3 regions of the Rossellomorea yichunensis genome follow, and region 1 is predicted to be linked to each of the others. Evidence: riboswitches for the same ligand, from Rfam matches in the RefSeq annotation. Region 1 holds a riboswitch; each other region holds the start of a gene.
The links. Region 1 has a riboswitch for S-adenosylmethionine ahead of RSX31_RS20770 (Fur-regulated basic protein FbpA). Riboswitches for the same ligand answer to the same signal wherever they lie in the genome.
Positions count from the first base shown of each region.

Region 2: it holds a riboswitch for S-adenosylmethionine, as region 1 does, so the genes downstream of both, RSX31_RS16045 (methionine ABC transporter ATP-binding protein) here and RSX31_RS20770 (Fur-regulated basic protein FbpA) in region 1, are expected to answer to the same signal.
Region 3: it holds a riboswitch for S-adenosylmethionine, as region 1 does, so the genes downstream of both, RSX31_RS15690 (homocysteine synthase) here and RSX31_RS20770 (Fur-regulated basic protein FbpA) in region 1, are expected to answer to the same signal.

Region 1 covers NZ_JAVYAD010000008.1:91,919-96,769, reverse strand. Annotated here, with positions in the region: gene spoIIP (stage II sporulation protein P) at 1-768, shown strand, start outside; gene RSX31_RS20775 (TVP38/TMEM64 family protein) at 851-1,420, opposite strand; gene RSX31_RS20770 (Fur-regulated basic protein FbpA) at 1,642-1,857, opposite strand; SAM riboswitch class I at 1,963-2,070, opposite strand; gene RSX31_RS20765 (protoporphyrinogen oxidase) at 2,306-3,703, shown strand; gene RSX31_RS20760 (NAD-dependent epimerase/dehydratase family protein) at 3,791-4,705, opposite strand; gene RSX31_RS20755 (glycosyltransferase family 4 protein) at 4,754-4,851, opposite strand, start outside.
Region 2 covers NZ_JAVYAD010000005.1:437,034-441,884, reverse strand. Annotated here, with positions in the region: gene RSX31_RS16060 (6-phospho-beta-glucosidase) at 1-286, opposite strand, end outside; gene RSX31_RS16055 (GntR family transcriptional regulator) at 509-1,234, shown strand; gene chbG (chitin disaccharide deacetylase) at 1,255-1,956, shown strand; SAM riboswitch class I at 2,436-2,541, shown strand; gene RSX31_RS16045 (methionine ABC transporter ATP-binding protein) at 2,612-3,625, shown strand; gene RSX31_RS16040 (methionine ABC transporter permease) at 3,615-4,280, shown strand; gene RSX31_RS16035 (MetQ/NlpA family ABC transporter substrate-binding protein) at 4,341-4,851, shown strand, end outside.
Region 3 covers NZ_JAVYAD010000005.1:362,089-366,939, forward strand. Annotated here, with positions in the region: gene metX (homoserine O-acetyltransferase MetX) at 1-476, opposite strand, end outside; gene RSX31_RS15690 (homocysteine synthase) at 872-2,167, opposite strand; SAM riboswitch class I at 2,477-2,596, opposite strand; gene RSX31_RS15695 (trans-sulfuration enzyme family protein) at 2,692-3,831, opposite strand; gene RSX31_RS15700 (DUF302 domain-containing protein) at 3,955-4,338, opposite strand; gene RSX31_RS15705 (peroxiredoxin family protein) at 4,430-4,851, opposite strand, start outside.

The DNA.
Region 1 (4,851 bases):
CTCCCGAATGAATCACCGGCGCCAACAGAAGATCAGTTGAAAGATCAGGAATTCGATCAGAGCCAAATTGATCAGGCAAACAACAACTCGGGAGACGGAGTTCAAGAGATTGATGAAAAATCCGTCTACATCTATCATTCACACAGCTGGGAAGCGTTCAGCCCGCTAATTAAAAATAACGATTCGAAAGATCCAGCGAGTACCAACGAGAAGGTCAACGTCATTGCTGTAGGGTCCAAATTAAAGCAAGAACTTGAAGCAAGGGGGATTGGGGCAGTTCAGGATAAGACAGATGTAAACAAAGCACTCAAAGACAAGTCATGGACATATTTTGAATCCTATCAGTTATCAAGGGGACTAGTACAAGAAGCCATAGCCCAAAACGATGACTTAACGTACCTGATCGATATTCATCGGGATTCTCAGCCGCGGAGCATCACTACCAAAACCATTAACGGTAAAAACTATGCACGCTTATTTTTTATCGTAGGAAAAGAAAACAAAAACTTTGAAAAGAACCTTAAGATCGCAAAGGAATTGAATGCTAAACTGGAGGAAAAATATCCTGGCATCAGCCGGGGAGTTTTCATCAAAACAAGAGCAGAAGGTAACGGGGTTTACAATCAGGACCTAACCGAGAGAGCCATGTTACTTGAGTTTGGCGGAGTTGAAAATAATTTAGTGGAATTGTATAACTCTACAGAAGCGTTTGCGGAGATTTTTGCAGAATATTACAAGAAGGATGCTGTCGAGGTAAATGCACAATAATTGAAAGGGAGAAAAGACGTATGCCGTGTGGTAGACGTCTTTTTTCTTTTCCTGAGGAGATTGGTTTCCGTAACTGACACAATTATAATCTATTGTTCTTTCTCCAACGGTATGCCAAATAAAACATCCCAACCACCACCGAACCTGCCAATAGAATAACCGTACCCTTATCCGCATCCAACACATTCATTACCACGAATGCCTCAATCAACAACGAAGGAATCTTCCCGCCAGAACTGATCACAGAAAAGGCAACAATAGAAATAGAGCTAAAAGCAGCGGCAACGGTTACCACACTTGAAGGCACAAATGGAACCATGCGGAACAAAAATAGAAGAAAGATCCATTCCGTTCCAGACGCTTCTTTTAATTTAAGAAAGTATTTGTTTGACAGAATCTGATCAATACCTGCAAACTTCATTCCTTTTCGGTACAAATAAAAACTAACAATGGCCCCTAGGGATTCACCAAGTATGGAAATCACGATTCCTGTCCAAAACCCAAATGCGGAAATATTAAAGGCCGTTAAGAAGACACTTGGCAGGAAACCAAGGATACTGATGAGTATATTAATGAATATACTGATAAAAATGAGAGACCAACTATCTAAGCCGATGAATTCATTCATGAAATGTTGCAGGGTGGAAGTCATATTTTAATTCCTTTGTAATAGATTATAGATTATCAGAATAAGACATCTGGAATGTTTTTGAAAGAATTTCTTTAAAAATGGATTAGATAATCGTCCATATATGAATCAACTTTGTCAAAAAACTAGAATCACAACGAGGAGGATGTGCAGTTGAATGCATACATTTAATTTAACTATAGAAAAAAAGGAAGCAGCATTCCATAACCTAGGATTGCTGCTTTTTAACTGCTTAATTTTGCACAATTTTTCCAATGGATGGACCCAACATCACTATGCGGATGGCATTCCTTTTGAAGATATTTGTATTCATCCTCAAGTTCTTGCAGCGTCAGCTCGAATAATTGTTTGTCGCCTTTTTTGAAAATGTTGTGGACAATTAATTTGTTTATTAACTCATTTCTACGATTTTGAATAGCTTCCTGGAGAATTTCCCCCATATTTGATCACTCCTCTTATTAGTATTCGAACATTGGAAGTGGCTCCTTCATTGAAAAGAGCCCTCTTCCTAGTAGATAAGAAGAAGGCTTTATGTATCAAACTTCAACTCATCTTCCAAGCTCAATGCTTGTGGAATTAGCACAGTGTTCTACGATGTAGAATCTGTTGCTGAGGCATCATCGGGCCAGTCCCTCTACCTCTCTGGATAAGTAGCTATATAGTTGTCATGGAATACTTATATTATATATATGAGTATTCATAGTTGTCAACTAGGAATTGAAAGATAGATATAGTTAATAGGATAGAATAGGGATATTGAAAATAAAATATAAAGGTTTAAACTAACCTTCATTCCGATTTATTCCCAATTCAGACACAGAATCTTTTTCTAATCAACAATAAACATGATAATCTGTATACATAAACGCAATTATTGGAGTGAAACGTATGAAGACAGTGGTTGTCGTAGGTGGAGGAATTACAGGACTAACAGCTCTGTACCATCTTCAAAAAATATCCATAGAACGAGAAATAGATATCGAGTTAATCTTAATCGAGCGAGATCGGCAGCTTGGCGGCAAAATAAGAACTATAAGAGAAGGCGAATTCATTATGGAAGCAGGAGCAGATTCCATCGTAGCCCGAAATGAAGGGGTTCTTTCTCTAGTTGAAGAACTTCAACTTCAAGAGGAATTGGTCTATAATGAAACAGGCACATCCTACATTTATACAAATGGGGAATTACACGAGATTCCCCAAGATACGATCTTCGGAATTCCCATGTCAGTTGAGTCACTTAAAAGTAGCACCCTGGTGTCAGAAGAAGGGAAGATTGACGCTCTTAAAGACCTCGAATCGGAAAATACACATTTTACAAAAGAGAGTTCCATCGGTGAATTTTTAGAAGCATTCCTGGGTAAGGAACTTGTCGAGAAACAGATAGCTCCAGTATTATCAGGGGTTTATTCCGGTAATTTGCATAAACTCACTATGGCTTCAACACTTCCGTACTTACTTGATTATAAAAATGATTACGGCAGTATCATTAAAGGTTTATCAGCAAATAAACAAAAATTCCAAGGGGCATCCAAAAGAAAGTTCATCTCGTTTAAAAATGGTTTATCAACCATCATCGAACGGTTAGAAGAAAAATGCTCAGGTGCCACAATTTTAAAAGGTGTAGAAATAAAAGCTTTTCAAAAAACGGGTGATAAATACAAACTCACTCTTAATGGTCATGGTAGCATTCAAGCGGATTATGTAGTTTTCGCAACACCTCATGATGTAACCCAAAAGATACTGACTCATGAACAACTGGAACCCGATTTTAATAAACTGAAAAACTCATCACTGATTTCGATCTACCTCGGATTTAACATTCCAGATGCGGACCTTCCTGCTGATGGGACAGGCTTTATCGTATCAAACGGCCGAGATGTGAAATGCGATGCATGCACATGGACTAGTCGGAAGTGGAAGCATACATCCAATAACCAAAAACTATTATTGAGGCTTTTTTATAAAAGTACAAACCCCCATTACAATGAGTTGAAAGAATATAGCAAGTCAGAACTTGTAAGTACGGCACTAGAGGATATCAGAAAAAGCATAGGTATAGACTGTGACCCGGTTTCTGCTGAAGTAACGAATTGGAAAGATCTGATGCCAAATTATCATCTTGAGCACGGTCAGTCTGTCCAATCTTTAGATAACAACCTGGCAAACGAGCTACCAGGCGTGAAGCTGGCCGGTTCTTCATATTATGGAGTGGGTATAGGTGCCTGCATTCAGAACGGAAAGAAAACAGCCGAATGGATTGTAGATTATTTAGAGAAGAATACATGATTTATATTGACTAAAATTCGACATTAAAGGAAAAAAGCCTGGCATCCAGGCTTTTTCTTTTAATTAATGCGATTTATGATAGCATAACTACTCTTTCTTTTTGAAATATGCAGCCGTTTTCTCTAGTCCGGAAATCAGATCATATTCAGGTTCCCAGTTAAGGTTTTTAAGCGCTTTCGTGTTTGATAGATGACTGTGTAAAATATCTCCTTCCCGTTTCGCTTCGTAGTTTGGCTTTTGTAAAGAGTGGATTTGGTTAGAAAGCAAGGTATAGAGTAGATTGATGGATGTTTGGGTGTTGGTGCTGATATTGAGAACTTGGTTGTCAGCATTTGTGATGGCAAGAAGATTCGCCCGGGCCACGTCTTCTACGTATACAAAGTCCCGTGTCTGATTTCCATCCCCAAAGATGATTGGTGTCTCATTGTTTAATAGTTGCTCAATAAAAATGCTTATGACTCCGCCTTCACCATCGGATCTTTGCCTTGGTCCATATACATTGGCATAACGCAAAATGGTATACGGAAGATTGTAGAGCCTATTAAATAGTTTGATATAAGTTTCAGATACTAATTTTGAGGTGCCGTAAAAGGAAATAGGACTAGTGGAACTCTCTTCCTGAATCACCTCATTTGTATATCCATATACTGCACTCGAAGAGGAGAAGATGAATTTTTTCACATCGTATTTAATGCTGTACTCCAACAACTTTACGGTTCCTAATACATTGACTGCGGCATCTTCTGCTGGATTTTCCAATGATTTGGCTACGCTCACTTGGGCAGCGAGATGCATGACGATGTCGGGTTTTTCTTTTTCGAAAATTCGTTCAACTTTATCAGATAATAGATTTTTTCTATATATTTTGACTCCATTTGGCACATTTTCCTCCCTGCCATTAGAAAGATTGTCGAGGATAATAGGTGTGTGACCCTCAGCGAGCAGTAAATCTATAATTTGGGAGCCAATAAATCCGGCACCGCCTGTAACTAAAATTTTCATTTTTGATCCTGGATCAGTTTATTCTCCCTCATGATGAGTCTCCTTTCTTCATAAATATGTTTGATAGATCTGTTCAATCTTTCTCGTCATTTCTTGGCTTGTTAAGTGTTGACGAGCATAGGATTCAGCGGCTTTAGCAAACCTAT
Region 2 (4,851 bases), on a different contig from region 1:
TTTCCCTGGCTGAGAGACCGCCCACCCTGATTTGTGTTGTCACAAAATCAGCGCCTATCAAGGCATCCCGCCGGTTAAGAGTCCATTCCAATTCAATCGGCACACCTGCTTTTTGGATCATTCGACGAGCAAACTGCCCGATAATCTCAAGCTTCTCTTTCCCTGCTTCGATGTCTACAAGCGTTATGTCTGTGACAGGAAAAGATTTGTATCGGTGGATGAACCCCTCGATAATTTCTGGTGTATAGCTTGATCCGCCTCCGATTATGACCACCTTTAATGACATTCTGTCGATCTCCCTTCATTTTGAAAGCGATTTCTATTTTTTTATAATGTATCATACAAATTTTTGCTCGTCTATATATTGTAATGACAAATATGAAATTTATGACTGATTTTTATTTAATTGTAATAACAAATTGTTTTTATGATAAAATGAATAGGAATAGAGAATTGATCGTGGATGTGTTATAACAAATATAGGAAGAAAGTGGAAGGGAGAAACAGAATGAAAGAGACACAAGAAGCAAAGGCCCTGCATTCGCATGTAAAAGAAGAAATCATCCACATGATTAAAAATAAAGAGTACGCTCCGAATACAAAACTGCCGACAGAGGCGGAGTTTTGCGAAAAGTTCAATGTCAGTCGTACGACGATCCGGACGGCGCTCCAGCAGCTGACACTTGAAGGTTACGTGTATCGCGAGCAAGGAAGAGGAACTTTTGTCGCAGAAGAGAAAGTCAGTCAAATCCTGTCCTCGACGATCGACAACTACACAGAGCAACTGCGATTACAAGGTAAGAAACCTAAGATCAAGGTACTAAGCATGAATGTCATCCCGGCAGAATCAACAGTGGAAAAAGCGTTGGAATTAAAGAATGGAGATCCCGTCAATCGTTTAGAGAGGATCCGATATTCAGACGGTCTGCCCCTGCAATATGAGGTGGCCTATCTGCCCTGGTACAAGACGCCCGGGCTTGATAAAGACGAATGTGAAAGATCTCTTTACAAGCTCCTGGAAACACAGTTTGAGATAAAAATTAAAAAAACCGTCGAAACGATCGAGTTGTTTTTAGCAGATGAACGAGTGGCAGAAAAGCTCGAGGTGCCTGAGGGGACACCTTGCTTTATGATTGAGACGACGGCTTATGTAGAGGATGGATCGGTCATCGAATTTTCCAAAGCGATCTTCAGAGGAGATAAAGCGAGCTTTCTTGTAGAAAGAACCTATTAGCGAAAAGGGGATGGGGGATTATGAGGAACGTGATCATCAATGCAGATGATTTTGGTTTATGCCGGGGGGTGAATTACGGCATCGTTGATAGTCACCGGTTTGGCATCGTCAACTCAACAACGATGCTGGTCAATATGCCGGGAACTCTGCATGCGGTGGAATTGGCGAAGGTTTATCCGGAATTACAGGTTGGGATCCATTTAACGCTGACATGCGGAAGACCAGTTTCTGGCGGAGTACCATCTCTTCTTGATGAGAGAGGCCTTTTCCGTTACACCAGCAGGATTTTTGAAGAAAAAGAAATCAATGTGGATGAGGTTGAAATGGAGTGGGAGGCTCAGATGGATAAATTCCTATCATTCGGTCTGCCCCTTTCTCATATTGACAGTCATCACCATGTTCATAGCTTTCGGCCACTGATCCCGGTGGTGAAGAGGTTGTCGGAGCGCTTTGGGGTTCCGGTCCGGAATGTGCCCTGTGATGGGTTAGACGCAATGAATGTGTTAACCGATCGGTTCTCGATGGACTTTTATGGTGACGGAGTGTCGGTTGAAGGATTGAAGAGGATATTGGACAGCAGGGATGAAGGTGAGACGCTTGAGATTATGTGTCATCCGGCTTATGTTGATACATACTTGAAAGGGAATTCGTCTTATTGTGAGCAGAGGTTGAGGGAGTTGGATGTGTTGACGGGGATTAAGGAGTGGGCGTCTAGTTTTTGATTGGTTGATTGGGAGATTAGAATGTTTGATGTGAGTTGTTATGACAAATGGGGTGCTGCTATGGAAGGTAGTGCCTTTTTCTATTGGTAATGGAGATTCGTCCCATTTGGAGGTGGAAAGGAATGTTTTTGGATAGTATGTATGGTTTTGAGATGGTGTTAAGGCAGGATTTTGACTGAGATCGATGTGAAATACATGGATTGATAGGATAAGAGAAGTTTTATTATCGACTTTTCATGATATATTATCGACTTTTGTCCTTTTATTATCAACTTTAGGAATATATTATCAACTGTAAAAAAAAGGACCATCACCACGACCATATCAAACCAAAGTTCCCCTACACAAAAAATCCCTCCCCTAGTGCACCAACGAAGATAACGCTTACATAAAAACAACTGAAAAATTCCCTATTGACTTCCATTCACATACCCAGTATTATCCTCTATAAGATAAAAATTTAGAAAATTACATACTTTCAATTATCCAGAGTGACCGAGGGATCAGGCCCTATGACGTCCGGCAACCTCCAGTATTGGAACGGTGCTAATTCCTGCAGAATGATTTCATTCTGAGAGATAAGTCGAGATAAACAGGCGATGCTTCTTTCAGTTGAAAGAGGCATTTTTTATTGTACAAAAAAGGGGTGTGCACATTGATCGAGATTCGAAATCTAGTTAAAACCTACAGTACAAAGAAGCAAACGGTGGTCGGTGTCGATAATGTTTCCGTAAAGATTGAAAAGGGTGAGATCTTTGGAATCGTCGGATACAGTGGAGCGGGGAAGAGTTCACTCATTCGCTGCCTGAATCTATTAGAAACCCCTACATCAGGAGAAATCATCATTGATGGACAGGATTTTACGAAGCTCACGTCCAAACAATTAAGACTCGCCCGTCAAAAAACGAGCATGATTTTTCAACATTTTCACCTGATCAAATCCAAAACGGTGTTTGACAATCTGGCGTTTGCCTTGAAAGCAGCTAGTGTACCGAAAGCGAAAATAAAGCCCAGGGTTGTCGAGCTTCTGGAGATGGTCGGTCTATCGGACAAAGCGGACGCGTATCCGGCCCAGCTCAGTGGAGGACAAAAGCAAAGAGTCGGGATTGCGAGAGCCCTTGCGAATAACCCATCGGTTTTACTTTGCGATGAAGCGACATCGGCACTCGATCCGAATACGACGAAATCGATCTTGAAGCTATTGAAAAAAATCAACAAAGAACTGGGTTTGACGATCGTACTCATCACCCACGAGATGGAAGTGGTGAAAGAAATCTGCGACCGGATGGCCGTGATGCAGGATGGAAAGATCGTGGAGGAAGGTCCGGTTTACGACCTGTTTGCAGAACCGAAGCAGCCTTTAACGAAACAATTCATTGAAACGATCCTTCAATTTGAACTCCCTCCGCACCTTGTGGAATCAAGGAAAGGAAAGCTGATCAAAATCCAATTCAAAGGATCGATCGCAGAGGAAAGCGTCGTATCGGAAGTGTTCCAGAAATACAAGGTGCGAGGCAATATCCTTCACGGCAAGATTGAATATATTCAGGAAGTGCCACTGGGGATTTTTATCATGGAACTGATCGGCTCCCATGACGAGATCGAAGCCGCGATCCGGTTCATCACGCTGAAGACGCAGAGCTTGGAGGTGCTTGAGAATGCTGCCTGATTCATTGACTGCGATTTTACCAGAATTGAATAAAGCCTTTTTTGAAACGGTATATATGGTGGGGATTTCACTCGGAGTTGCGATTTTAGTGGGATTACCGCTCGGGATTCTTCTTTTCGTAACAGACAAAGGCTTGTTTTTACAAAATAGTTTGATCAAAAAGGTCGTTGGATTTGTCGTCAATATGGTGCGGTCGGTTCCGTTCATCATTCTATTAGTCGCACTCTTACCATTAACCAAACTGTTGACCGGAACCACGATCGGACCGACGGCAGCATCCGTATCACTCTCTGTTGCGGGAATTCCGTTTTTTGCGAGAATGGTAGAAACATCATTGCGTGAGATTGATAAAGGTGTCATTGAAGCCTCGGTTTCGGTTGGGGCAAGCCCTTGGATGATCATTAAGGACGTGCTGTTACCGGAAGCTCGTCCAGCGGTGATTCAAGCAATCACGATTACAACGATCAGTTTAGTTGCCTATTCTGCCATGGCCGGCATTGTCGGTGGAGGGGGAGTCGGGGACCTGGCAATTCGCTTCGGGTACTACCGATATGACAACACGGTGATGATCACGACCGTCGTCATTTTAATTTGTTTGGTTCAGCTCATCCAATATACGGGTGATGTGTTTGCACGATTAGTCGATAAACGATAACTACTCTAGGGGGAACAACAAGTGAAAAAGTGGATTTTATTCGTAGCATTAGCGGTAACAATGAGCATTCTTGCAGCTTGCGGCGGGGACGAAGCAAGTTCAAGCGCAGAAGATAAAAAAGAGGTAACCATCGGAGCGACATCCGGACCATACAGTGATATGGTGACAAAAGCGATCAAGCCAGGACTTGAAGAAAAAGGATACACGGTGGAAGTGAAAGAATTCAGTGATTACATCCAACCGAACAACGCGCTGGCCCAAGGAGATCTGGATGCGAACCTTTTCCAGCATAAAATCTACATGGAAACCTTTGCGAAACAACATAACATGGATTTATCCGAAGTGATTGTCGTACCAACGGCTCCAATGGGAATCTACTCACAGAAATTTAATTCGATTGAAGATATCAAAGAAGGCAGCGCCATTGCCATTCCAAACGATCCGACGAACGCAGCCCGGGCGTTTCAGATTCTGGAGGATGCTAAGCTGATCACGTTAAAACCGGATACAGATCCATTGACGGTGTCAGAAAAAGACATTGCTGAAAACGTGAAAAACCTGCAGTTCAAAC
Region 3 (4,851 bases), on a different contig from region 1:
TAGGCAGGATAAAGGACTCCCCATTCCAAGGCCTGCATCCCTCCCAGGGAGCCTCCAATGACCGCTTCGATGTGGTCGATTGAAAGTTGTTGGAGAGCTTTATATTGGGCATGGACCATGTCCCTTATCGTAATACCCGGGAAGTCCGGACCGTAACGCTCTCCCGTTTCTTGATTGGTGGACGCCGGTCCCGTGCTTCCTTCACATCCTCCTAATACATTAAAGGCAATCACATTAAAATGGTCGGTATCAATATACGAGCCCGGACCGATCAGTCCGTCCCACCAGCCGCGGTCTTCACTCGTCCCCTTTACGATATGGGTCCCGGTGAGGGCATGGCAAACCAGGATGGCCGGTCCTTCTTTGTTTCCTGTTCGTTCATACGTAAGATCTACATTTTTCAACGTGGTGCCTGACTCTAATGTTAGGGATGGGATGGTAATGGAGCTAACTTCATATGTGTATGGTTTCTCCACTCCTCCACCTCCTTTTTTTGGTGTTGTGGCGGGGGTGATCAGGTTCCCCCCGTGTGTAAAACAGTTGATTATGGACTCGGTTTTTGAGTATTTGGCATTATGGGCGTTGAGAATTTGTCGTTAGGGCTATCGTCAATAATTCTGATTATCATTCGAGGTGACGGCGTGCATCCTGTTTGCTGATAAAATTCCGATTTCGCTGATATATTGGGAATTTCGCTGATAAATGGTCCGTTATCGCTGATATATTCGAAATTTCGCTGATAAAATCAGATTTTCGCTGATATCTCCCCTAAGTAGACCCCGGATACCCTATAAATAGTATCCAAAATCCACTTTTTCACCCTGTAAAGTGATTTCAATTACGTTTTTAGGGTTAAATCCCCCAGTTTCCATTATACCCGTGATGTTTCCAACGCCACTTCAATGGCATGATCCAAGTCCTCGATGAGGTCCTTCGCAGACTCTAATCCAACAGAAAGTCTCACAAGATCCTCGGTTACCCCTGTCGCACGGATTTCCTGGTCGTTTAATTGCTGATGGGTCGTGGAAGCCGGGTGGATGATCAGTGATTTTGCATCCCCTACGTTGGCAACGTGAGACCAAAGGGAGATGTTATCGACAACTTTCCGTCCGGAATCTCTACCACCTTTAATCCCAAAGACGACGATGGATCCCGCTCCGTTTTTCAAATATTTCTGAGCAAGTTTATGTGACGGATGCTGAGGCAACCCAGGGTAGGATACCCAAGCGACACCATTATGCTGATCTAAATGCTCCGCAATCTTCAAAGCATTTTCCGTATGACGCTCGATGCGAAGATGCAGGGTTTCTAATCCTTGCAACAGAAGGAATGCGTTCTGTGGACTTAAGCACGCCCCTAAGTCACGAAGCAGCTGCACTCTTAATTTTGTAATAAAGGCTGCCGGTCCCACATCCTGTGCATAGCGCAGTCCGTTATAGCTCCGGTCCTCTTCCGTGAAGCCCGGGAATTTTTCATGATCCCAATCGAACTTCCCACCGTCAATGACGACTCCCCCGATTGCTGTACCATGACCGCCGATCCATTTTGTTGCAGAGTGGATGACGATATCGGCTCCATAATCGATCGGCTTACATACATATGGAGTGGCAAAGGTATTATCGATGATCAATGGGATGTGATGGTCATGAGCCACTTTTGCTACCGCTTCAATATCAAGCACATGTAGACTTGGATTTCCGATTGTCTCAGCGAATACGGCTTTCGTTTTAGGAGTGATTGCTTTGCGGAAATTTTCAGGGTCGGTCGGATCTACAAAATGAACCTTGATTCCGTATTTCGGAAGTGTGGTCGAAAATAAATTATAGGTCCCGCCGTAAAGATTGGTGGCCGCTACAATTTCATCTCCTGCTCCGGCGATATTTAAGATTGATAGAGAGATGGCAGCCATTCCGGATGAAACACCGAGTGCTCCGATTCCCCCTTCTAAAAGAGCAAGGCGTTTTTCCAACACGTCTACTGTCGGGTTCATGATACGGGTATAAATGTTTCCCGGCTCTTCAAGGGCAAATAATTTTGCTGCATGATCACTGTTATCAAAAACGTAGGATGTCGTTTGATAAATCGGCACTGCCCTTGAACCTGTGGATGGGTCGGGCTCCTGGCCGCCGTGAAGTAGTAGTGTGTCGAAATCGAATGATTTTGTCATAGAAAATTCCTCCTAAATGGTTTTGTGTTTGGGTTTCCGTTTTGCGATTGGATGTTTTGGACGTTTGCCTGTTAAAGTTTGTTGGAATTTTGACTGTTGAATTTAAGTAATAATTTGACTGTTGATTTCGGAATGATATTTGACTGTTAATATAATGCATTTTTTTAACAGTTAAATACCGACCAGGCCAAATCCCCCTGTTGAACTCAGAAACTGAAAAATCGAAGAAGTTTATTTTCCTAAGAAGATAGAAGAGGAAAAATAAAAAACCCTCTTCCTAAGAAGAGGGTCTAATTTAATAGGGTCCTCCTCTTATCTTTCAGGCAGATCGCCTGCAGGAATTAGCACCTTTTCATGTGACGCATTACTGCGTACATGAAGGTTGCCGGGTTTCATCGGGCCTAGTCCCTCCACCTCTCTGGATAAGAGCATGTAGTTGTCAATGTGAAAATTCTTGCGTTGAGATGAATTATAAGGGGTAAACGACCTCAACGTCAAGAGTATTTTTAGAATTTTTACATTATTTAATTTTTAGCAGAAGCTGCAATCGCTTCGTTAAATTGAGCGACGATGTCTTCCCCGTCTTCAATACCTATCGATATGCGGACGACATGTGTATTTATTCCGAGTTTTTCCTGCGCATCCTTCGGTAGAGCACGATGAGACGTTCCTAATGGGTAAGAAACCGTTGTCTCTACACCTGCAAGGGAAGGGATGATTTTAATCCATCCAAGTGATTTGAAGAATGTGCTTATATCACATGTGTTGGATAGCTCGATTGTTACGATTGCGCCATTCCCTTTATCCGATAAATCGGTTGGGTAATAGACTCCTTTCACATAATCATTTGATCGAAGGTCTGCCGCAAGAACTTCGGCATTTCTTGCTTGGGTTCCCATTCGAAGAGCCAGCGTTTTCGCTCCACGGCAAGTCAGCCACGCTTCAAATGGGCTTAAGTTCGAACCGATGTTGACGACTTTTTCTCTCGCTTTTTGAACAAGCTCTTCTTTTCCAACTACGACTCCTGCTGTGATATCACTGTGTCCACCGATATACTTCGTGGCACTGTGTGCGACCAGGTCCACCCCTTCTAAGAAAGGCTGGCGCAGAAAAGGTGTGGCAAACGTGTTATCAATCATTGTTTTCAGGTTGTGTTTCTCAGCAAGTTCAACCATTCTTGATATATCTTCTACTCGCATAAATGGGTTCGTCACCGTCTCACTGTATAGGAGTTTCGTTTGTGGTGTCAGTGCCTCCTCGATTTCTTCAACACTCGTAAAATCAACAAATGAAGACGAAATGCCGAATGTCTTAAGCTCTTCTTTCAACATATGAAACGTACCGCCGTATAAATCTTCTGCGGCGATGATATGATCGCCTGATTGCACTACAGCGAGGATTCCTACAAGGATGGCCGATAATCCAGAGGAAGTCGCGACACCCGCTGGAGCTCCTTCCAAGTCCGCCACCATCTTACCAAGCTCGTCTGTATTTGGATTTCCCGTTCTCGTATAGAGATAAGGGGATTTCCCTTCATAGAAACCCTCCAACTCTTCTAAAGATGTAAAAGAAAAGGCGGATGTTTGATAAATCGGAGTCGTCTTACTGCGAATTTCCTCAGTTCCTTTTAACTGACTATGTACGACCTTTGTTGTGAATTTCATCTCTGTCATCCTTCCTGAATCTATGTATTTTTAAAAGTGTATCATATTCAGAAGATTGTGAGGAGTAGGATGTATTGCAAGAAATAAAAAAACACCTGCCCAATTGCAACAGGTGCCTTCCGTTTATTGAACGTTATCTAAACATCCGATCAGACGATTTTCAATATCCAATGCCAGGCTTTTTAGTTTATCGTTATCCACCATTTCGATCAGCTTGCTTGGTTTTGCCATGCCGATCTTGGTTGTACCGCCTTCTGTGTATACCGTGACTTTACATGGGAGGAAGTAGCTTACGAGCATGCTTTCTTCCAGTACTTTTTTGGCTTCATGAGGATTACATACCTCTAATACGACTACTTCTTCATTGAAATCAAGGCCTTTGTCCTGCAGTTTCTGAGCAAGATCGAGATTCCATAGTACACCGAAGCTTTCATCTTTAAGGTTGGATTCTACCGCTTCCACAGCTTCTTTCACAGTCATCGAGACTTCTTTAGTGTAATGAAACATGTTCACATCTCCTCCTTTTTTTATCACATTCATTTAATACCTCATAGCGTATAACGTCAAACATCGATATTCAGAGGTCCGTCCCTCTCCATTATTCCATTCCTTCGACCATTTTACCCATCATGTCTTCGTTCATGGGGCCGACGATTTTGTGTTGAATGATGCCTTTGGTGTCGATCATGTAGGTGGTCGGGATGGTGAACGCCCGGTATTCGTCTCCGACTTCACCCTTTTCATCCATTGGGATGGGGAAGGTAAGTTCGTAGCCGTCGATGAATTCCTGGACAGCCTTTTCCCCATCGTCCATGGAAGTCAGGTTGACGGCGAGGATTTCAACGTTTTCTTTCTCTGCATTCTCTTCGTAGTAGCTCTGCATATGGGGCATTTCGGCTTTACATGGCGGACACCAGGTAGCCCAGAAGTTCAGGATCACTTTCTTACCTTGATAATCTGAAAGCTTTACGGCTTTATCATCTAAGGTGGTTAATTCAAAATCCGGAGCGCGGTCCCCTT